2 linked regions of the Prosthecobacter debontii genome follow. The main gene of each other region encodes a partner of the protein of the gene in region 2 in a complex. Links are inferred from orthologs where the notes say so. Each region holds a gene or a part of one and is shown on either strand. Other genes may lie near its edges.

Region 1 (11,214 bases), on a different replicon or contig from region 2:
AACTCCTTGGTGGCGAGATGGGAGGGGATGGCTTGAACGCCATTGTAGGCATCTCCGAAAATGAGGTCCCATTTCTGGTCACTGTGCGTGCGCAGGTAGTGGCGGGCGTCGCCCGCGTGGGCTTGCACCTTCGGGTGCTTATCGAGGTTAAAGAAGCGATGACCCACTTCGATGACGGCGGGGTCGAGCTCGGCCACATCTACGGTGGCTTCAGGGAAAGTGCGGGAGACCTCCTCTGGCATGCCAAAGGCCCCAGCTCCGATGAAGAGGGCGCTCTGGAGCGGGCGGTCCTGCAGCATGGCCAGACGCCAGTAGTGCTGGTAGCCGAGGATCAGCTCGCCGGTGTCGGGATTCATGCCGCCTTCATGCGTGGAGTCCAGCTTCAGCAGGCGACGGCGGTGGGGGCTGACCCCTTCGTCCGTGACCTGGATGCGATGGTAGAAGGATTCCTCTTCATAAATCACCCCCTCAGCCGGCACCGGTTTGACCAGAGCGCCGACGAGACCTGCCACGAGTCCCATGGAGACCGCACGGGTCGTGGCGCCCAGACCACGGCCGGTGAGTAGGAAGGCGATGATACCTAGGGCCAGCAGCAGCACGGCGGTGCCGATGAAAATGCTGCGCACGCCAAAGTTGCCCAGAAGGAAGAAACCAGAAAGGAAGGTACCCACGAAGCTGCCGAGGGAGCCCAACATGCTGATGGTGCCCGCCGCGCCGCCGATGTGACTGTCAGAGGTCGTGAGACTGTAAAGCCGCACCGCAGCCGGGGAGACCGCGCCTAACAACGCCCCTGGGAAAGCCAGGAGGAACAGGGAAAACAGCACGGGGCCGTCAATGAGGCCGCTTTTGGCAAACAACGGGCCGAACCAGGTGCTCAGGGCAGGGATGAAAAAGGTGAGCACGGCGACTGCGGCGAGCAGCCAGCCAAGAACATCCAACCCGGCTCGGCGGTCAGCTAAGCGCCCTCCCAGAAAACCCCCGGCACTGAAAGCGATGAGGATGACGCCGATGAGGGCGGTCCAGGTGTAAACGCTGTTGCCGAACAAGGGCGCTAACAGGCGAGCGGCACTAATCTCGATCACCATCATGGAGGCCCCGGAAAAGAAGCAGGCGGCCCCGAGAAAGAGGCGGGTGGAGAGTGTGTGAGAGACTGAACCCGTCGGCACGGGGGCGGCGGAGGCTTTAGAGGCGGGTTTCGACATGAGCAGAGAGGAAAACGCCGCCAGTATTCAGTGCGGGCTGTTTCCCTGGCAAGGCGAGATTGACCGCTGCGGGTGAAACCTCCGTTTCGGGCCGGTTTCAGTCGTTGTAAAACACCAGACTGGCGATCTTCCAACCGCTGGCCGTTTTCACCAGGGTGAAGTAATCCGTGCCCGTGACGGTTTCGCTGCCCTTGGTCAGCTTCCAGCGGACGGCAGCCTGGGCCACCCGGTCATCGCCACTGATTTTCATGTCGGTGGGCACTTCCTTCATCGGAGTCGGGCTGCGTTGGTGCCCCAGGGTCTGCCCATGGATGAAATCGGTGAGCCCCTGGCTGCTGCATTGGCCATCGTGTCCCACAAAGGAAATCCGGGCCGTGGTGTGGAAGCAGTCGGCGTAGCCGGTCATGTCCTGGGCGGACCAGGTGGAAAAGTAGCGCTGGAGGAAAGTCTCGAGTTCGCTTTGGCTGGAGTGCGCGGCTGGACTGCAAGTCACCAGCAGCAGGCAGGTGAAGAGCGTGAAGAAATGGCGCATGAGCGGGCAGTTTTAGGCTTCCGTCGAGCTTTAGGCCTCCGCCTGTTCTTCAGGCACTCCCATCAGCGCCAGCAGGCGGTTCAGGTCCTCGACACCGTAGTAATCGATCTCGATCTGGCCCTTCTTTTCCGAATGCTTGACCGAGATGTTGGTGGTCAGATGATGCATCAGGCGCTGCTCCACGGATTGAATGGCGTGGCTGACCTCGTTATCCGCCAGCACGGGCTTCGGCGGAGGAGGATTCAAGATGCTGCCGGCCAGCTTTTCAGCCGCACGCACGGTGAGGCCTTTTTTCACGATCTCTTCTGCAGCCTTCTCCTGTTGTTCAGGGTCTTTCAGCGTCAGCAGGACCTTGGCGTGACCGGTGCTCAGCTTGCCGCTGGAGAGAAGGGTCTGCACGGGCGTGGCCAGATCCAGCAAGCGCATGGTGTTAGCCACCGTGGCGCGGTTTTTCCCCACGCGCTGGGCGATGTCCTCCTGCCGCATGTCGAAGTCTTTGGCGAGGCGTGCATAGGCTCGGCCTTCTTCGATCGGGTTGAGGTCTTCACGCTGGAGGTTCTCGATGAGCGCCATCTCCAGCACATCCTTATCCGAAGCTTCGCGGACAATGACGGGCACTTCCTTGAGACCCAGCTCACGGGAGGCGCGAAAGCGGCGCTCACCGGCGATCAGTTCGAGCTTGCCATTCACCCGACGCACAATCAGGGGCTGGATAATGCCATGCTCCCGGATGGACTCCATCAGCTCGGCCAACTGCTCCTGGATGAACTCTTTGCGCGGCTGCAGAGGGCTAGGCACCACTTGATCCAAGCTCACGTGATTGACGACATCGCCGGGGGCTGGCTGCGCCAGAGCAGGCGGACGCGGAGCCCCTGATCCGGCTGCTTGAGCCGTGATCAATGCGCCGAGTCCTTTTCCAAGTGCGGGTTTTGCCATAAGACCGCGAGGTTAAAGACGCAGGATCGAATCGCAACCGAGTTTTGCCCCGAGGCTCTGATTGCGTTTGTAAGAAAATGCTGACAAGGGATAATTCTAGGAGGTAAATGGATTGAGCTTGGTCGTTCTGACGACACGCCTCAGAATCGCCCTCTGCTTTTCCGATCCATTTTGAGATTAGGCTTCGGCTCAATCAATCGTCATCCCGAGCGTTCAGCCCAGCGCTGATGAGTAGAATGCGGAAGCCGATGTCTACTTCGCGTGCGGAGAGGGGCACTTTGAGGCGATAGGAGGCTAGGAGCTGCTGGCGCTCATAGGTGGTGTAGGAGCCACCTCGGGCAACGGCTTCGGCCCCCGTGCTGTCCCAAGGATCGGAGACCCACTCCCAGACATTTCCTGAGAGATCGAAGAGACTGCGGCTGTCGGCTTTCAGACTGCCGACGGGAGCCACCCCGGGGAATTTATCGTCGTAACCCGGAATGGATTTTTTGCCGGAAGGATCGGCCGATTTATCGCGCAGGTTAGCCACCCTAGCCGTGGGCACGGGGGTAAAGCCCCAGGGGTAGATGCCCTCGATCCGGGTGCTGCGGTCGGCTGGGGTGGTGCCTAACTCGCGAGGCAGGTAGGCGGCCATGCTCCACTCGTCATCGGTGGGGAGCCGGTATTCCTGGTCGGGCTCCAGCAATCCTTTGGCACGCTCACGGTCGGTGAGCCAGCGGCAGAACTGCTCGGCCTCAGCCCGGGTGATCAACGTGACCGGGAAGTCCAGATTGGCACTGAGGTCGAGCCCGTCAATCGGCGGAAGATTCACACTGCGGGCGAATTCGACGAAGTCTTTTCGGCGCACTTCGGTGGAGGCTAGCATGGCTCGGCCCATGGGCACCATCTTGATGCCGAGGCTATTGTCCCACGGTTTGCCAAAGACCACGGAACCGGTGGCTTTGAGGCGAAGGTTGAAGCTCATGGCTTGACCTTCCTTGAGATTACCTTGAGCAAATTCACTCTTGTAGCCAGGCAGGCGCACTTCGTAGTTGAATTTATCGGCCCGGACCTTGGTCAATTGCAGCGGGGTTTTGCCCACACGCAGTTCTCCATCGAAAACCTCGGCTCCACGCGGGGTGCTGTCGATGCTGAGGCGGCCATACGGAACCCGCATGATCTCCAGGCGGATCGCCTGCCAACCCGGACGTGGCGGGTTGCCGTCGGGTTGGGGGATATTGGCCGCACGCCAGTTGTATTCGTGATCGATGTCCAGGCGCCCGCTTTGGCGATCCCGGCTGGTCATCCAGGCAGCAAAGGCTTCGGCATCGGCATCGGGAGCCATGACGCAGTTGAGCGTCTTTTTATCCGCCGTGATGTAAGGGACGACGCCGAATTCAGCCGCGCGCAGGGTGGCCTCCAAGAAGGAACGAAAGAGAGTGACCTCGACCGGGAAATCCGCAATGTGGCGATCCTTGCTGAAGGTAAACCACTGGCCGTAGATGTTTTGCCACGGACGGCCTTTCTGCGGCGGTTGAGGCAGAGGTGGGGCGGCCTTGACGGGTAACGGCAGCGTATAAGACCAGGCGTTTTCGTATTTCGCCGCTGTCAGTCCAGCGCCTGCTAGGGCGGATCCGACCAGGGTGAACACGGCGGCACGGCTGAAGCGGCGCAGGAAAGTCTCACGGCGCTTTTCTCCCACTCGTTGCAAGGCCTCGGCAAACTCTCCTGCGGTCTGGAAACGCTCTTTCAGGTCGGGCGCACAGGCCTTGCAGATGACGCGATTGAGGTCCAGCCAGAACGGCCATTCATCATCGCCAAGGTTGGCCGGGATCTCAGGGAACTCCATGCGATCCTTACCGCTGCTCATTTCATAGAGAACCTTGCCGAGACTGTAGATGTCCGCTTGAGCGGTGCCCGGGCCCTCAGGCGGCACAAATCCCTCCGTGCCGACGAAGGTGCGCTCGCCAAAGCTGGCGACGAGCCCGATGTCGGCGAGCTTGCAGACGCCCCCCACGAAAATGACGTTGGAGGGTTTGATGTCCCGGTGCGTGAGGCCCCGGTTATGCATGTAATACAGCGCATCAGCCAGATAGACTCCGGCGTCTCGACAGAAGACCAAGTCCAGTCGGCCATGGCGCTTCATGTCGGTTCCCAGAGTGCGCGGCACGTAGGTCTGGATATCGGCGAAGTTCGGGCCTTCTTCGGCATCATCGGCCAGCTCCATGACGCAGTAGTAGAAACCGCGATCTTCATTCCAGCCGACATGGAGGATGTGCACGAGGCAGGGGTGCCCGCGCGAGATGGGCTCAAACTGCTGAATGCCTAGAAACTCCCGGTGGAAGGTGCGTGTGAGCTCGAAGTCTTCTCTCCAGACAATCTTCACCGCTCGATAGGCTCCCGTCACGCTCTGCGCGAGCCAGACCTCACCATACGCACCCGAGCCCACGCGTTTGATCAGCGTGTAGTCGGGAATGAGAATGTCGTCGCGATGCGAAAGAGGCCCGGTTTTATCCCCAGGTTTACGAGAAGGCCGTTGAGCAGAGGGCGGGGCGGGTAAGGCGATATCCGACTCTGTTTTCCGTGCCGACGGCCTGCCGTCACCAGGAGGGTCCGGTGGTGGAAGCGGGCGAACAGGAGAGCGGGACATTGGCAATAAAAGAAACCATACGTGAGATGACTCCGGGACTCAATCACGGGCTTTCACACAGAAGCGGAAAGAACAAAGATCACCCCCGGGGTTGCCACCGGGCACAGAGCAGTAAAACCCACCCTAACATCATGCCCACGCCCCCGATCGGCGTGACATACACCAGCCACTTCACTTGGGTGAGGGCGTGAGTGTAAAGCGAGCCACTGAATAGCAGAACCCCGATGAACAGGCTATTCCAAGCCCAAGTGCCGCGCTTGCCTCCCACCTTTCCGGCCAAGGCCAGGATCACTAGCAAGATGGCATGGGGGAGATGATAGCTGACCGCCGTCTTCCAGTTTTCAAAAGCACCTGCGGCGACCACCATGTCATGAACTTTTCCATGGGCCCCCAATGAACCCAGAATGATGGCTGACAACCCCAGGATGGCGGCAAGGCGAAGGCGGGTGGTATCTGGCTGCATGACTGCAACGGGATACGCATGGCCAGGAAATGCAAATCAAGAAAACAAAACCGCCACAGAACCTAAAAGGAACGGTGGCGGATGAGATAAGCTGTTCAGTGACGGTTAACGGCCAAAGAAAAAAGGAACTCGGATGGGGGGGCGATAATCATAGTCGTCGTGGTGATCATATCGACCTCTTCCAGATCCTCCGTAGCATGCTCGGCAATGACTGTGATTGGAACTGGTTCTCTTCCAACCACGTTCGAGCACACGCCCATGCTTGTCACGTTTGGTGACGGTGTAAACGGCATAAATGGGTTCTCCACAAGGATAACGACCGACAACACGACGATCCGAGTATCCCCAATCACGTGCGGTGGATTGGACTGGAACTGTAAAGCCGATGCCGGTCACGATAGCGAGGATGGCAATAAGATTTTTCATAGTGATGAACTTGGGTTCGTTAGATTCGACGGGACGTCGTTTAACTCTATTCAAGTATCGAATAAAAAAGTGGTTTTGCGTGTGTTGTCGAGCATTTCAGAGACCTGGTTTGACGGCAAAAACAAACCCGCACAGTAGCTGCGCGGGTTTGGTGATCAGAGCTAATGATGAGGGAAAAGCTACTCGAACTTCTTGACCAGAAGCGCGGAGTTGTGACCGCCGAAACCGAAGCTGTTGCTCAGGGCGGCATTCACTTTAGCTGGTCGTGCCTCGTTGGCCACGATGTCCACATCCACTTCAGGGTCCAGATTTTCCACGTTGATGGTGGGAGGAACGACCTGATCGCGGATGGCGAGGATGGAAGCGGCGAGTTCGATGCCACCGGCAGCGCCTAACAAATGGCCTGTCATGGACTTGGTGCCGGAGACCAGAAGACCATCCTGGGCATAAGCGCCGAAGGTGCGCTTGATGGCGCGCAGCTCGCACATGTCACCTACAGGGGTGGAGGTGGCGTGAGCGTTCACATAGCTGACATCGGTCGCATTCAGCTTGGCATGACGCAGGGCCATCTCCATGCACTTGGAGGCACCGAGACCTTCCGGATGCGGGGCGGTGAGGTGATAGGCGTCTGCCGTCACCCCGTAACCGACGAGTTCGGCGTAGATGGTGGCACCGCGCTTCTTGGCATGCTCGAGTTCTTCGATCACGACCACACCGGAGCCTTCACCCATGACGAAACCATCACGGCCTGTATCCCAAGGGCGGGACGCTCCTTCTGGATCGTCATTGCGCATGGACAGCGCCTTCATGTTGGCGAAGCCAGACAGGCCGCAAGGACGGATGGAGGCTTCTGAACCACCGCAGACGATGGCGTCAGCATCGCCAAATTTGATGATGCGCCAGGCTTCTCCGATGTTGTTGTTGGAGGTGGCACAGGCGGTGGTGATGCACATGTTCGGGCCCATGAAGCCGAACTCGGTGGCGATCATCCCGGTCGCGATGTTGGTGATCATCATCGGGATGAGGAAAGGGGAAACACGGCCGGGTCCTTTGTTCAGCAGGATCTCATATTGAGTTTCGATGGTGCTCAAACCGCCGATACCACTCCCGACCATGACGCCGATACGATGTGGGTCTAGGCTGTCAGGGTTCAGTCCGCTGTCTTTGACGGCCATTTTGGAAGCGGCCATGGCGAGCTGGAAAAAGCGGTCTGCGCGGCGGGCTTCTTTGTGGTTGTTGAAGAAAGGTGTGGGGTCAAAGTCCACCACTTCACCCGCGATTTTGCAGTCATAGTTGGTGGTGTCCATGCTCTGGATGCGGCGGATACCGCTTTTGCCAGCCAGGAGGTTTTTCCAGAAATCGTCCTTGTTGTTTCCCAGGGGGGAGACGGTTCCGATTCCGGTGATAACGACGCGACGTTCGGTCATGTGGTGGTGGTGAGGGGTGAGTTTGGGAATGTCCAGAGAACACGCTTTACCCCGGGGGGCAAGGGATTTTCCGTGGGGTGTCTGGGGGGAGTTACGGTTTGGAAAGGAGATAGTGCCGGGTTTTCCCGTGCCGCTGCTTATTGGTCAGCGGGGGCAGGTCCAGATGGAACAAGTGCCTCAGGGTTTTATTGTGGCGTTTCAGCACGTGTTGGGTTTCCTCCTGGAGAGCCTGCCACCGTTTCCAGGGGTGCGTCGGTGCATGAGTGATGTGGCGCAGGAGGCTCAGCCACTCCACGTAGGCACGAGAGAGGTCGCCCTCAGCCACTTCGGGCGGAGGTTCACGCCCCTCGGCTTGATCAGGATTCAGCAAGGCACCGAGGAGTTCCGCCGCACCCTCGCCGTAGTCTGGAGGGAGCCCATTTTCCAGATAACCGCTATGATTGATGAATCCGTAAGTGTTTCGGCAGACAGCCCCGAGCCTCTCTGAACTGCAGGACGTGGGCAGGTCAAACTTGGTGCCACTGCGCAGATTGGCCATGTGCAGGATGAGGTCATCGACTGGATAGGATTCATCCTCGAGCGCGGCGGCCACGGCTAGGCCCTCGCCTCCCTGGAAGAAGGAGAAGATCTCGCCACGCCGAGTGGGCACGCCGCCTTCATCAATGAGCCCGAGCGATCTCCAGGCATGGATGGGCGATCCTGGGCGGGGCTGTCGGCCTGCGCTCGGCTGAGTGGCCTTTTCACCGTTCACAGCCGTGGCGTTTTTGACGGCTATGCTGCGTTCACGAGGCTGCACGATGGGACAATCGAGAGAATCGCGGTAGATCGGGACTTTCACCTCGCCCAGGTCAAACACGGCAAAGACCAGCCCTTCTTTGGCTCGGCTTTCTAGGAATTGGGGGAGTTCCTGCGGTTTCAGATCTTCTTGATTGGCCTGCAGGGCTGTCGCCAAGGTCGCTGCGTGGAGGACTTCGATTTCCTCCACGGGCAGGGTTTCTTGCTTCCGGGGAAGCTTCAGCAGCCGACGCAGGCTTTTGGTGGGGCGGATTTCGCCAGGGGAGGTGTCCTCGGGCTGCCCGAGGGGAATCTCCACTCCATAGCGATTTTCCCCCAGCTTTCCCACGCGGCCGATGCCATGGGCAAAACGAGCCACGAAAGCCGGCACGCTCAGGGCGGGGGCAATGCGGTCCATATCGGCTAACCAAGCCTGACTGAGGGGAAGAAACTCCGTTGGGGAATGGACACGGCGCTCCCACTCGCCTTTGGAATTGAAGATTTGCTTCTCAGTGGCTTCCAGCCCGAAAAGGGCTTTGGCTTCGGTCTTCTCAGGAGTGTCCGGAGCGTGCTCTTCCAGACCGAGCAAGGGAGGTACTTTGGCATACAGCCTCCCCGCAAAGCGCTCCGCTTCGACGAAGGGATGCGCTTCCGTCTGCGCGGCATGCTTCATCACCCTCAGGAAAATGGGCCACGCCAGCAGATCTCCTCGGTGCAGACGGGCGGCACGCGCATCCATCAGTGAGGGGCTTTGGCGGGTCGTGACGACATAACCTTTTTCGTCCAGTCCCCGGCGACCAGCCCGTCCATACATCTGGAGGAGTTCATCCGGGGTGAGCTTATGTTCGCTTTTACCATCGTGGAAGGTCGTTGCGGCGACATGCACGCTGCGGACGGAGAAGTTAATCCCGGCAGCAAGCCCCATGGTGGCGGCGATGACGCGGAGTTGCCCGGCTTTGGCCAGCGGCTCGATCACCCCGGCTCGGGCGGCGTAAGACAAACCGCTGTGGTGATAGGCCACGCGCTTTTCCAGCAGCGAGCTCAGTTCCTTACCGCAGACGCCTCGTTGTTCGGGGGTGAGTTCCAGCGGTTCACCCGCCGGTAAATCCGCGGCCAATCTGCGAGCGATGGCTTCAGCCTCTTTTCGGCGCGGTGAGAAAATCAGCAAGGGCGCCAGATCCGCCAGCATGACGGCAGCGGCAAACTTCGGCCAAAAATGCTCGAAATGCCGTGCCATGCGTTGGGGCAGCGCCTCCCAGGGAGCTTCCTCCAGCGGCACCGGGCGTTCCTTGGTCTGCACCACCTCCGCCGAGCGGCCAAGACGGCGCATCCAGCCGACGACATCTTCAGGATTGGCCACCGAACCGCTGAGCAGGAGCAGGCGTGTTTGGGGGGGAGCCAGGGCAATCGCTGCCTCATAATGACTGCCGCGGCTGGTGTCAGCAATCATCTGATACTCGTCAATCACCAGGAGAGCCGGGCCCTCCCCCCGGACCAGCCTTTCAAGCTGTGTCTCAAGCGTGGCCACCACCACTGGAGCCCCGGTGTTTTCGGAGACATCTCCGGTGGCGATCCCGACATTCCAGCGTGCTTCCTTCCACTCGGCATACTTGTCGTTGGCCAGCGCCCGTGTCGGCACGGTGTAAATAGCTTGGCCAGTCAGGGAGCGTGATTGATGCAAAAGCTCGAAGACGAAGGTCTTGCCCGCGCCGGTAGGGGCACTCACGACAACGTCGGTTCCCTCCCGCAGCAGGTTCACCGCCTGATGTTGCCAAAGGTCAGGGAGCTTGAGGGTATTGAGCGAAGGAAGCATCAGGAGGCTGTCTTGGAATACGAAGAAGAGCGGCTCAGCGCAAGCGACCTCCTCGAAGAGAAACGCGTCTGTCCCGCCATGTAGAACTTTTTCATTTTGTCGCCAAGCGGGGTCTGAGGGAAAGGTAAGGAACTCAAAACCAGCGGGTTGATGAAGGCTCCGGCCCTTGGCGACGAGGCTCAAAATGCGCGCGACATCCTGTCATGAGCCACCTTGAAAAGGTCGCACGATCGGAGAACCACCATGCCGCGAGGAGGCGAATCAATGAGTCCGTTTTCAAGAGCAAATTGAAGCACTAAGTAGTTGATAAATTTATATAAAATATAAATATTTAATTAAAATCAGAGGGTTTGTTTATCGTTTTGATCCATGAAGGCCACCTTTCAAGCTGCTGAACCCGTCCCTCTGGAGACCTCGAGAGTGCGTAAGGCGCGGCAGCATCCCCGGCCGGGCAGGATTTGGATGGTGTCCCTGGTCTTGGCTTTGTCTTGGATCGGCCTGATGACCTTCGTGGTGAGCGGCTGCCTGCTGCTTGGACAGGGGGCTGCCCATTATGGATGGCTGGCTCTCAGTGGGTTAGGTTTATTTGTCGGGATGCGCGTCGTTGGCTTTTTATTCGCGCAGCGGCTGCACTGCACACTCTGTCACGGCACGGTTTTGCAGGAAAAGCGTTGCCATAAACACGCGGAAGCTCAGCGAATCCCACCTCTCTCTTACCGCAGTTCCGCCGTCCTCTCCGTCCTGTTCACGGGCACTTTTCGCTGCATGTATTGCGGCACCCCTTATCGCCTGCGGAAATAAAAGCGGTATTTCCCCTCAAAAGGGGGCAGGAATCCGGTTTTGCAAAAGATGATGCGACGTGTATGCTCGCCGTTCGTAATTAGTTTCGTTCCTATTTGATCCATCCTCATGTCAGACGACCCAACACCCAAAAACGAGAGCCCGAACCGGCGTAATCAAGAGCCGCAGTTCAATTGGAGGGGCTTTCTCCTCCTCGCCATGGCCGTCTTGT
Region 2 (11,384 bases):
GCAAGGCATAGAAAGGATCGCTCTTCCACTGCGCCCATTTGTCCGAGACTTGCTTGAGCTTCTCGAGATTGGCGCGGCGGCGTTCAGGAGCGATGGCGGTATGTCCGATGAGCCAGTCTTTTTTCAACACCGCTTCATAAACATACATGCCCATGACGTTGTTGGTGACTTCCACAGTGCCATCGAAGGTGAAGTCGCCACGTTGATGGTTATGCCCGATCTCATGATGGAAACCCCAGCCGGGGAATTTGATGCGGTTGAAGGTGACCATCTCCAGCGCCTCAGGCAGATGCAGCATGATGGGGTAGCCGCTATGCATGAAACCTGCGCTGATCTGGACATCGGCCACCATCCGCTCAGGGCGTTTGCGTTCGGCCCTTTGGTTGCTGATGTCATCTTGAGCCTCCACCACGCGTTTCCAGAATTCCATGAGCAGAGTCGGGGTGGTGACGGTGCGCGCCACCTCGCTCGGCACGGTCAGGATCATTTGGTCACACGCCAGTTCAGCCCAGGGGGCTGGGCGCTTCTTGAGGTCGGTATTCCACTGCTCATCTGTATCTCGGACTAACACGAAGTAGGGAGCTTGGATGCCACCTTTGATTTGGACACTGAAAGCGGCATCTGTTTCCACACGGGAAGGCACTTCAATGTAGATGAGTCCGCCAAAGGCACTGGTGATGGAGGTGATCGGGGTGGTGAGGGGGAGAGATTTGGTGATGTCAGGGGCCCTGCTCCAGCGGTCGAGGTCATACAAAAGATCGGAATGGCTGCCGATACGCACAGCATAGCCTTGATCGGCCATGGCTGCGGGCACGGTGACCTGGATGGTTTCTCCTGCGGCCGCATAGAGGCCGGTGCTGGTCCAGCCTGGGACGGTGGGTTGAACGGGAACTTCGGCGGAGACTCGCGGTGCGTTCGTTGGGGCCTTACCCGGAAAGACCTCATGCGCTGGGTGGGCGTTGACCGCTCCCGGAGCGAGCTTGAGCATGCGCGTCTCCATGCCGAGTTGCACACGTGCATCCGCGTCTTTGGCTTGTGTGAGCGGCTCTTCTTTGGTGGGGATGGGCTGCCGTGCGCTGGGGTTTGCCATCGCGGCGGTCACGGCTTCTTGCAGGCTGTTCCGGTCCGGCGGCTGGGCGGCCATGGCGATTTGGATGGCGCTCGTTGCCTGTTTCATGTCTTCAGGAGTTAGCGCCCGGCCCCCCGTCTTTTGCTGCTTCAGTGCGTTGATGGCCTCGGCGGCATTCAGCAGGAGGGGTAGTTCGATTCGGGCTTGGAAGGCCTGTGTTGGATCAAAGCCGCTCTGGTCCGTGAAGGCGATGCCGGCGGGCATCAACGCCTGATTCAGGCCATGTGAACTGGCGAGTTTTTTGCCACCGCTGGTTTGGCCAAAGGCCCAGCCCGTCATCCCCGCAATGAGTCCTCCGCCACGCGCGACCCATTGAACGATCTGGTCGCCCTCGGCGGGATCGGTGATGCTCTGGGCATTGAGAAGGATCACGTCATAACGAGCCAGGGACTTCTCACTCAAGTCCGAGATGGCTTCCGCTTTGAACCCGAGTTTGTCGAGTTCGGCGATGGCATTGACGTTCTTGAGGCCGATGCGTGGCTTTTGTTTCTTAGCGCTCCACTGGATGCAGTTGCTGAGCAGGCGTGCATGGTCACCGCCGGCCTGTCCATTCAGGTAGCTGTTGTGGCCAAAGAGGATGATGCGCCCCTTGCCATGACCTGCCACTGCAGCGACGGCGAGTTCGATGCCTTCTCTTCCTCCAGGCGAGGCCAGAATGGGGAAGGCCAGGGTGCCCCAGATGGCCACCGGACCCGGTGCGCCTGCTTTGGGGATGCTTTTGACCCCGGCGAGGAGCTTTTCCCGCTCGGCTCGAATAATCTGCTCAGGAAGCTGTGTCCACGCAGGGCGGACGAGGGCTAAAGACAGCAATAGAAGACTCAGAACACGCATGGGTTGGGATGGGCTGGTATCTGTAAAGCGTGGTGGAGGTCCGTTTCTTAGATCTGGCCCCCAGTTTACATCCCGTCGCGGACTTGCTCTCATCGCTTCCAGTGTTACGCTGTTGATGCAATGACTTACGAGCAACTGCCGGACGAATGGAAGGAGTGGGTGGACCTCTCTCCCCTGGAGCGTTTTCGGCGTAGCGAGGAGCTCTTTGCACAATACCTAGCCATGGGAGGTAGCCTTGATCCCGACCCCGATCCGACAAGTCCTTTTGACGATCCAGAAGCATGGCGTCCAAGCGCTGCTCATGGGCGGGCAGGCCTGCGTCTTTTACGGCGCGGCGCAAGTTAGTAAGAACGTTGATTTTGTTTTGTTGGCCGATGAGTCGAACTACTACCGACTGCGCCAAGCTCTGGCTGAATTGAAAGCAGAACGAATTGCGATTCCTCGTTTTAATTCCGAAGTTTTAGCGCGCGGACATGCCGTTCATTTTCGTTGTCAGGCACCCGGGGTCGAGGGGTTGCGTCTGGATGTGATGACCAAAATGCGGGAGGTCGATGAATTTGATCGTTTGTGGGAAAGGCGGACAACTTTTGGTGATGACGCGGGGGCCGAATATCATCTTCTTAGTGTCCCAGATTTGGTTCGTGCAAAAAAAACTCAACGAAGCAAAGACTGGCCTGTCATTGAGCTGCTTGTTGCGATCCATTTCCGTGAAAATAGGGACTTTCCGACGCCCCAGTGGATCGAATTTTGGTTATTGGAATCGAGAACACCTGAGTTGATCATCGACCTCTGTGATCGCTTTCCCAATGAAGCCCGGGCTCTGGCGACCAAACGACCGCTTTTGGCTCATGCTTTTGTCGGTGAGATCGATTTGATGCGTGCGGCACTTGATGCTGAGGTCCGTGCCGAGCAAGCCAGAGATCGGCTTTACTGGGAACCATTGCGCCAAGAGATGGAAGTTTTTCGCCGCCAGGAGCGGGACGCAGGCAACGCTAGTTCCTAGAGTCTGCTTTCCACCCCTTGCCAGCCTTCAAACGTCGTCTAATCTGGTTTTATGCCAACCTGGACCGCCCCTAACCCCGTGAACCTTGTGGACCTCGGTTTCATGGATGCTCGCAGCAAGCTCATTGATCTGGCCGCTTTTCTGGATCGCGTCCAGAAGGCAGGCCAGGATGGAGATTTCCGCGTGCAGGCCCTAAAGGCAGCTCTGGAACAGCTCTCTCTGGACCAACCGATCCGGGCTAAAGAGGTGCTGCTCACCTTCAGCGATCCGAGCACGGAACCGATCGAGAAAGCGACCATGCAAGGCGCCATCGGCGCGTTTAAAGGCTGATCCTTGCGGAGCGGTGGCTGAACCATGGGTGAGCCATTGTTTTTGTAAGCCATCGTTTAACCATTGCTCAACTATCGTTCAACCACTGTCAGCACTCCTTTCATGAATTACATCGAACCCCACGGTCACATGGTCAGCCGCACCACGGATGACTATGAGCGCATGGCCATTGCTGGCTGTCAGGCCATCTGCGAACCTGCTTTTTGGGCGGGTTTTGATCGGGCTTCAGCCGATGGTTTCTACGACTACTTTCGCCAGATCACCGAGTATGAACCCAAGCGAGCGGCCAAGTTTGGCATTCAGCATTACTGCTGGCTGTGCATCAATCCCAAGGAAGCCGAGGACCTGAAGCTGGCGGAGGATGTCATCGCTCTGATCCCTGAATTTTTGGAGAAACCCGGTGTCCTTGGCATTGGCGAGATTGGCTTGAACAAGAACAGCCGCAATGAGCTGAGCATCTTTGAGCGGCATTTGCAGGTGGCTCAGGATCACGATCAACTTGTGCTGATCCATACCCCACACTTGGAAGATAAACTGAAAGGCACCCGCCTCATCGTCGAGGCTCTGAAGAACTTCTCAGGCATCAAGCCGGAACGCGTCATCATTGACCACGTGGAGGAGCACACCATTGATCACGTGCTGGATCATGGTTTCTGGGCAGGTATTACGCTGTATCCGGAAAGCAAATGCACCCCGCATCGAGCCATTGATATGCTGGAGCATCGCCAGGGCGAGCGTATCTGGATGAACAGTGCCTGTGACTGGGGCGTCAGCGATCCTCTTGCGGTGCCGAAGACCATGCAGGCCATGCGCCAACGCGGGTGGACACCGGAGATGATTCAGCGCGTGGCCTGGGATAATCCGCGCGCTTTCATGGGCCAGTGTGAGAAGTTTAAGATGTGATCGATTCGGGGGAGTCTTTTGCCCCTCCGTTCAGAGAGCGAAGGGAAAGAACTGCATGGCAACCTTTCCCTATAATACTGGCCGGAATCGAAGGCTCAGTGGTTCTCTTTTGCCGAGCTGATTTTATCCCCGTTCAGCAGATGATCATGCAGGCGGGCAATGTATTCTTTGAGCCGTTGTTCAGTGTCCGCAGGTGCCTTGCCAGGGAGGGCGAGGATGGCGTCTTTCCAGGGGGCCAATTGCGTCAGATGGCGATCCATCGCATTGACGGCCTCGACTGCGGCAAAGTAAGGCTGCTTATTGACGTCACCCATCGCCAACAGCGTGCGGGCGCATTGCTCCAGGAGATCCGGGCTGGGTTGGGTGGCCAGGAGGGCTTCCGCCGCGGCGACGCGGACGCTCGGAGAGGAGTCACTGAGAGCCTTCTGTAGGTGCGCCGAGTTGGCCTGAGTGATCTGGCTTCCCTGGATGAGATGCCCCATGGCAGCCCAGTAGCGAATCATCGCATGAGGGTCCTGAAGCAGGGTGGCTAGAGCCTCGGGAGTGGCTTTTTTCGCATCGCTGGCCAGGGATGCGGCATCTAGGACGGCTGAGACCGGATAAGCCTCTTCGGAGGCATAGGTGTCCTTGGGGGATTTACCCGAAGAAGCCGCCAAGCGCTCGCCTTCAGGGATGAAGCCGAGGTCACGCACTTTGATGAGCCATTCACGCTGGCCCTGGGCAAGACGGGCTTTGATGTCTGCATGTTCAGCAGAGTCGGCGAGATTGACCGTCTCCCAGGGATCGGATTCCAGGTCATAGAGTTCTTCGGAGGGTTTGGCCTTCCAGAAGCGACTCTGCAGTTCATTGAGCTTGCCTTGATCGAAGAGGTCTTTCCAGACGCGGGTGGTGGCCTGCTGGAACATGTAGTTGAGAAACTGCCCGTAAGGAAGGTGGGGCATGTAATTGCGAACATACACATAGCGCCCGTCGGTGGTGCTGCGGACGAGGTCATAGCGCTCGTCCATACGGCCTCGGAAGCCGTGCATGAGGGCATTGGCGGGTTGCGCAAACTCACCGCAAATCGCGCGGCCTTGGAAGTAGGCAGGCGGTTTCACCCCGGCGATGCTCAGCAGCGTCGCAGGGAGATCGATGAAGCTGACCAGTTCTTGGTTTTCACCGCCTGGGGCATAACCTTTAGGAGCGAGGTGTTTCCACTTCTCTGGGAAATACATGATGAGACCCACTTGAAGGCCGGTGTTGTAGGGCCAGCGCTTGAAGCGGGGCATCCCCGCACCGTGGTCACCGTAGTGCATGATGATGGTGTCCTCAGCCACCCCCCCAGCCTCAAGCTCCGCAATGGCTTTGCCGAGCTTGGTATCCATCAGGGTGATGTTGTCATAATACTGCGCCCAATCGTGACGCACCTCAGGGGTATCGGGATGGAACGGGGGGAGGGGAGCCTTGGCCGGATCATGGATCAGGGTATGCGGGCGACGGCGGATCTGGCTTTCGTGCGTGATCTGGTCGTTAAAGACGGCAAAGAAGGGGTGGCCATCCGGGCGATTTTTCCAGTGGGCTTTGCCATTGCTTTCATCCCAGACGAGATCCTTTTTGCCCTCCTTGGGCTTCTCCAGATTGTAGTCTTCCTTATTGTTATTCGTGCAGTAGTAACCGGCGGCACGGAGGAACTGAGGATACATCTGATCCTGCTGTGGCATGGGCACGTAGCTGCGCATATGCTCGCCCCCATCCGCCGGCGCCCAGCGGCCACTGATCAGGCAGGTGCGAGCGGGCGCACAGACGGGCGCATTGGACCAGCAGCGCTTGAAGCGAATGCCTTTGGCGGCCAGGGCATCGATGTTAGGCGTGGTGGCGTAAGTGTCTCCGTAGCAGCCGTAGTCGGGCCCGTTGTCCTCGCTGGTCAGCCAGAGGATATTGGGGCGATCAGCCGCAAGGCTTGAGAGCGTGAAAAGGCAGAGAAGCGCGAGTGGTCGGAACATCGCGCTCTGTAACGTGAGGAAGGGTGGGCTCTTGCCTGGATTTCGGGAATCCTCAGAGGCTTATTTTTGTCAGCGCAGCCAGCCTCTCGATCAAAGGCGGATGGCTGTAGTGCAGCCAGACGGTGAGGGGATGGGGCTGCGGATGGGCAAGGTGATCTCGTGAAAGACGTTTGAGGCCTTCGGTCAGCGGTTCGTGGCTGCCGACAGCTTTGGCGGCAAAGGCATCCGCTTCAAATTCATGCTTCCGGCTCATGGCCAGACCGAGCAACCCGGTCAGCACGCCGAAGGGTTTATAGACCAGACCGAAGAGGATGAGGCCCATGCCAACGGGGGTGCCCCGAACACCAAAAGCGGCGAAGAAATCCGGGGACTTCAGCACCCAGCCGAGCAAGGCCAGCATGATCCCCATCTCCGCCAGATGCAGCGCCATCATCACCGGCACATGACGGCATTTGTTGTGACCGATTTCGTGCGCCAGGATGGCCACGATTTCTTCCTGACTGTGGCTTTGGATCAAGGTGTCGTAGAGCGCGATCCGGCGGGTTTTGCCAAAGCCGGCGAAGAAGGCATTGGCTTTCGTGGAGCGGCGTGATCCATCGACGATGCTGACTTCCTGCACAGGGAAATCCAGCTTGCGGGCAAGAGCAAAGATGGCTTCCCGCAAAGCGCCTTCTTCCAAGGGCTGAAACTTCAGGAACAGGGGCATGATGACGCGCGGAGACAGCCAGGTCATGAGGATGCTGAAGCCGGCGATGAACACCCACGCATACAGAGCGGCTAGCGCCTGCGTTTCAAAGAACCAGACCAGCACTGCCGCCACGGGTAGGCCGAGAATGGCCATGAGAGTCAGGCCCTTGATGTGGTCCTGGATGAAGGTGGCCGGGGTGGTCTTGTTGAATCCATAACGGGCCTCCACGCCGAAGGTGTCCCAGGCTTCAAAAGGCAGGCTGAGCCAAGTCTGCGCCAGCATGATGATGGCGATGACGAACACGCCGGTGACGACAGGGCCGTGACCTTGATTCTCCGCCCAGGATTGCAGCCAGCCAAAACCGCCACTCCACCAGAAGACGACCACGAGGCCGAGGGCGGCAATGTCTTGGGTGAAACTGATGCGGGTGGACTCGCGGATGTAGTCCGCCAGCTTGGCCCGGGTCTCCTCGGAGAAGACTTCCGCGAGTGCCTCAGGGATGGCGCGGCCTAGGCGACCTAGGTTCAGCAACGTGGCGATGAACTCGAGGTGGAAGACTCCGATAACGCTGACCAGAGCGGCGATAAACCAGGGATTGGACCAAGACATAATCCGAAAAGGGCTGACTGAGTGGCCCTGGAAATCTCCAAGGGCAATAAAAAAGCAGACCGGGGGACCGGTCTGCTGGTTCAATTGAGGAATCGGCTGATTCGGGAAGATTATTCAGCGTTTTCTTCGACGTAGCGAACGACGTCGCCCACGGACTGAAGCTTCTCAGCTTCTTCATCTGGAACGTCGATGCCGAACTCTTCTTCGAAGGCCATCACCAGCTCCACGGTGTCCAGGGAGTCAGCGCCGAGATCTTCGATGAACTTGGCTTCCGGTGTCACCTGCTCAGGGTTCACGCCGAGCTGTTCGACGATGATGTCACGGACTTTTTCTTGGATGTTGTCTGCCATAGGTAAAGAGGGGGATGTGCGGCGGAGAGGTAGCGGCTGGTTTTAGTTTGGCAAGGGCGAATTCGCTCTTTTTTTGGCTCGGCTCAAATCGTGAAAGTTTAGCCCTAATCGTCAGACGGGTTTTTTTTAGCCGTATCGTCTTCAATCTCGGGCTGTTTCTCAATGAGTTCGCCTTTGAAGTGAACCATCAAGCGTTCCAAGATTCGCACGGCTCCATCGTATTTCAAATCATCAATCACGGCCTTTTGGGGGCTGACGGAGCTGTCTGAGCGGTGCCACAGATAGGCTAATCCTTTATTATCCCACTTGCGTGTGTCCACCTTGAAAACCTGGGCGAAGGGGATGCTCACTCCCTCCGGTGTGATCAGGTGATCCGCCTCGGCGCGCAGCACTTTGGTGCGATTCAGCAGCATCGCCACGCCGACGCCGAGGCCGACGAGAATGGTGGCTCCTCCCCACCAGAATTGAGCGGTGATTTCACGTTCCGTGTAGCGATGCGGCTTCTCAGGCCAGCCTCGCTCCGCCGCGTAGGAGACCCAGCGTGGAGGCTCACCATTCTTCCCTGCCGGCAGGCCTTTGGCTTCGGTTTCCTTCACCCATTCCTCCAGCCGATTGGCCGCCTTGGCTTCATCGTATCCCTTCAGCAGGGTTTGCTCAAACCAGTCCTTTTGATCGGCGATCTTGTTGGTTTCGGGATAACCATATTTGCCGTCATAAAGGAAATACAATCCCATGGCGATCAGCATGGCCGTCATCATGCCCATGCGGCGGAAATACCAGGGGGTAACCCGGCACACGATAGGGCCTGAGGTGGCGGCAGGTGTGGACTCCATGTGGCCACTCAAAGCCGTGTCCGTGCCGGGATGCAACCCGGGATTTCAAAGAGGGCTTTCCAAATTTGAGGTCAGTTTCTACCTGCGCGGATTTTAAGGCCGGATAAGGATTGTCCATCGTAATTCCTGACAAATACCCCCCAACATTCCTGATATGACAATGTTACTCCTATTCCTCGGAACCATGGCCCTCTCGCTTTACGCCTCGATGAGGGTGAAAAGCGCGTATAATCAATACTCCAAGGTCCGGGCTTCCAGCGGCTACACCGGTGCCGAGGTGGCCCAGCGGATCTTGGATCTGAACAACATCCGTGATGTTTCCATCCACGCGGCCCCGGGTCACTTGATCGACCACTATGACCCCTCGAACCGCCGTCTCGTCCTTTCGGAGGAGAACTACTACGGCACCTCCGTGGCTGCGCTCGGCATCTCGGCTCACGAGTGCGGTCATGCCATCCAGCATAAGCAGCTCTATGCGCCGCTCCAGTGGCGTATGGCGGCCGTCGGCATCACCCAGATTGCCAGCCAGGTGGTCATGTGGGTGCCGCTGATCGGGTTGTTTGGCGGCTTTTTCCCTTACAAGCTGGCCATCACCATCATGGCCCTCGGTTTTGGTATCATGATGCTGTTCCAGCTCGTCACCCTACCGGTGGAGTTCGATGCGACGGCGCGTGCGAAAAAGGTGCTCGCCAGCACAGGCGCGGTGGCCATGGGAGGCGAATACAATGCCATGAGCAAGGTGCTGGATGCGGCGGCGCTCACCTACGTGGCGGCCTTCGTGAGCACCCTGGGTTACCTGCTCTACTATGTGCTCCAGCTCACCGGCATGCGCAGTAGCGACGAATAACCAATGGTTCTGGCTGTAACGATTCCCTGAACTCATGGCACGCGGCGGATGGTTTCTATCCGTCGCGTGTTGTTTTTAGGATAAAGGTTGCTCGGTTGGCGATTGCGCACGCAGGCGGGTGCCGTCAGGTTTGTTCATGTTTGGCCACTCTTTTAGCTTCCTGAAAATGCTTCGTTTCCTTTCAGCACTCCTGCCTTTGTTGTTCGTCGGTCTGGCGATGCAGGCGCAGGAGGCTACCGACGTGGCCAAGGGGAAGGCGGATGCGGGGAAGCAGATGGAGGCGGTCAAACAAAGGCTGAAAAAGCTCTCTGCCACAGAGTATGATTTGGACGGGATCAAGATCAATGCCGCTAGCCGCGAAGTTCGCATTCCCGCCAAGGTCGAACTGAAGAAGGCCCCCATCGAATACATGCTGGTGCATGAGACCGGGAAGACCCATGAGAGCGTGCTAACGACCGCCATCAGCCCGACGGCGATTCAACTGGCCTTACTGCTGGCCAATTATCAAGCTGCCTCCCAAGGCCTCCTCACGCACATGCCTGAGGCGGAACTCCCACCGTGGAAGGAAGTGGCGCCCACCACCGCCGGTGCGAATCGGCTCATCATCGAGGTGGAGTGGCAAGCCGGGGGGAAAACGCAGACCACACCGCTGGCAACGTGGGTGCAGAATGTCGATACCCGACAACCACCGCCGGATCTTGAGACCTGGGTGTTCAATGGCTCCTATGTGGATGAGCGTGGATTCATCGGTGAATACGAGGGCTCCATCATCGCTGTCTGGGTAGATCGCGGAGCTCTGATCAATTCTCCCGCTGAAGGCAACTGGCGAGACGAACTCTGGATCTCCCGACCTGACACCATTCCTGACGAAGGCACCCCCGTCACCGTTATCATCCGACCACCCAATCCATCATGAAATTGATTGCCACGACCCTGGCTCTGACCCTGCCATCCATGCTTCTGGCTCAGAGCGCCACTCAAGCGGCCCGCCACGAGTCTTTGAAGCAGGAAATCCGCCTCGCCTATGACCGCGGTCTGGCCTTTTTGAAGAGCCAGCAAAATGCGGAAACGGGTCAGTGGGGAGAAGCTGAACCCGTCGCCTTCACCGCACTGGCCGTCATGGCAGAGGTCTTGGCCCCGGGCCGCAAATCCACGGATGCCGTGCCTGCCAATGCGGAGAAAGGCTATGCTTTCCTGCTGAAAAACGTGCAGCCGGATGGGGGCATTTACGTGAAAGCGCGAGCCAACTACAATACCTCCCTGGCGCTGACCGCCCTCATGCTGAACCCGAAGCAGGAAAACGAGCCCACTCTCCTGGCGGCACGCAGATTCGTCGTTGGGCAGCAAAACGACTTCGATGAGAAGGGAAAGACGGATAACCCCTTCGATGGCGGCATTGGCTACGGCACGCCCAAGCCGGATAAGCCTGCCCATGCCGACCTGTCCAATACCCACTTTGCCCTGGAGGCCCTGTATTACTCTCAGGCACTGCTGGCCGATAAAGGTGATGCTGGAAAAGATGAGCCTCAGCTCAACTATGCCGCCGCCATCCAGTTCATCCAAAACTGCCAGAATCGCCCTGAAACCAACCAAGCCCCGTGGGTGAGCACGGATAAAGCCGATGCGGGGGGGTTCATTTACAGCCCAGGGGAGACCCGTGGCAAGACGGAGGAGACGAAGGATGGACGCACCGCTCTGCGCAGCTATGGAAGCATCAGTTATGCAGGTATGCTCAGCTTCATCTACGCGGGGCTGGAAAAGAGTGATCCTCGTGTCCAGGCGGTGATGCAGTGGCTAAGCGAGAACTACACGCTGGAAGAGAATCCCGGCGTGGGCCCCGAAGGCCTTTATTATTACTACCACACCATGGCCAAGGCGT

The links.
Region 1: the proteins of B5D61_RS22895 (region 2) and fabF are in contact, whole or in part, in a solved structure (PDB 6OKG), measured with the Escherichia coli proteins. The link is inferred for Prosthecobacter debontii from one-to-one orthologs.

Annotation. Positions count from the first base shown.
Region 1 is NZ_FUYE01000028.1:26,353-37,566, forward strand. The notes cover bases 5,492-8,275. They hold fabF (beta-ketoacyl-ACP synthase II), read right to left. Parts: upstream 7,616-8,275; coding sequence 6,368-7,615; downstream 5,492-6,367. Other genes in these bases: B5D61_RS24630 (DUF423 domain-containing protein), read right to left, coding at 5,492-5,762; B5D61_RS25965 (hypothetical protein), read right to left, coding at 5,868-6,188; B5D61_RS24645 (DEAD/DEAH box helicase), read right to left, coding at 7,707-8,275. Outside these bases: B5D61_RS24610 (fused MFS/spermidine synthase), read right to left, coding at 1-1,202; B5D61_RS24615 (nuclear transport factor 2 family protein), read right to left, coding at 1,300-1,734; B5D61_RS24620 (ParB/RepB/Spo0J family partition protein), read right to left, coding at 1,765-2,670; B5D61_RS24625 (bifunctional serine/threonine-protein kinase/formylglycine-generating enzyme family protein), read right to left, coding at 2,864-5,299; more of B5D61_RS24630, read right to left, coding at 5,379-5,491; more of B5D61_RS24645, read right to left, coding at 8,276-10,202; B5D61_RS24650 (hypothetical protein), read left to right, coding at 10,572-11,003; ATP-dependent zinc metalloprotease FtsH, read left to right, coding at 11,112-11,214. UniProt on the Escherichia coli protein: Involved in the type II fatty acid elongation cycle. Catalyzes the elongation of a wide range of acyl-ACP by the addition of two carbons from malonyl-ACP to an acyl acceptor.
Region 2 is NZ_FUYE01000022.1:47,658-59,041, reverse strand. What follows is about bases 6,206-9,159. They hold B5D61_RS22895 (acyl carrier protein), read right to left. Parts: upstream 7,826-9,159; coding sequence 7,586-7,825; downstream 6,206-7,585. Other genes in these bases: B5D61_RS22885 (zinc metallopeptidase), read left to right, coding at 8,813-9,159; B5D61_RS22890 (hypothetical protein), read right to left, coding at 7,930-8,658; B5D61_RS22900 (M48 family metallopeptidase), read right to left, coding at 6,231-7,475. Outside these bases: B5D61_RS22925 (M60 family metallopeptidase), read right to left, coding at 1-1,960; B5D61_RS22920 (hypothetical protein), read left to right, coding at 2,196-2,963; B5D61_RS22915 (hypothetical protein), read left to right, coding at 3,015-3,293; B5D61_RS22910 (TatD family hydrolase), read left to right, coding at 3,396-4,196; B5D61_RS22905 (sulfatase-like hydrolase/transferase), read right to left, coding at 4,292-6,178; more of B5D61_RS22885, read left to right, coding at 9,160-9,505; B5D61_RS22880 (YdjY domain-containing protein), read left to right, coding at 9,672-10,421; B5D61_RS22875 (prenyltransferase/squalene oxidase repeat-containing protein), read left to right, coding at 10,418-11,384. UniProt on the Escherichia coli protein: Carrier of the growing fatty acid chain in fatty acid biosynthesis.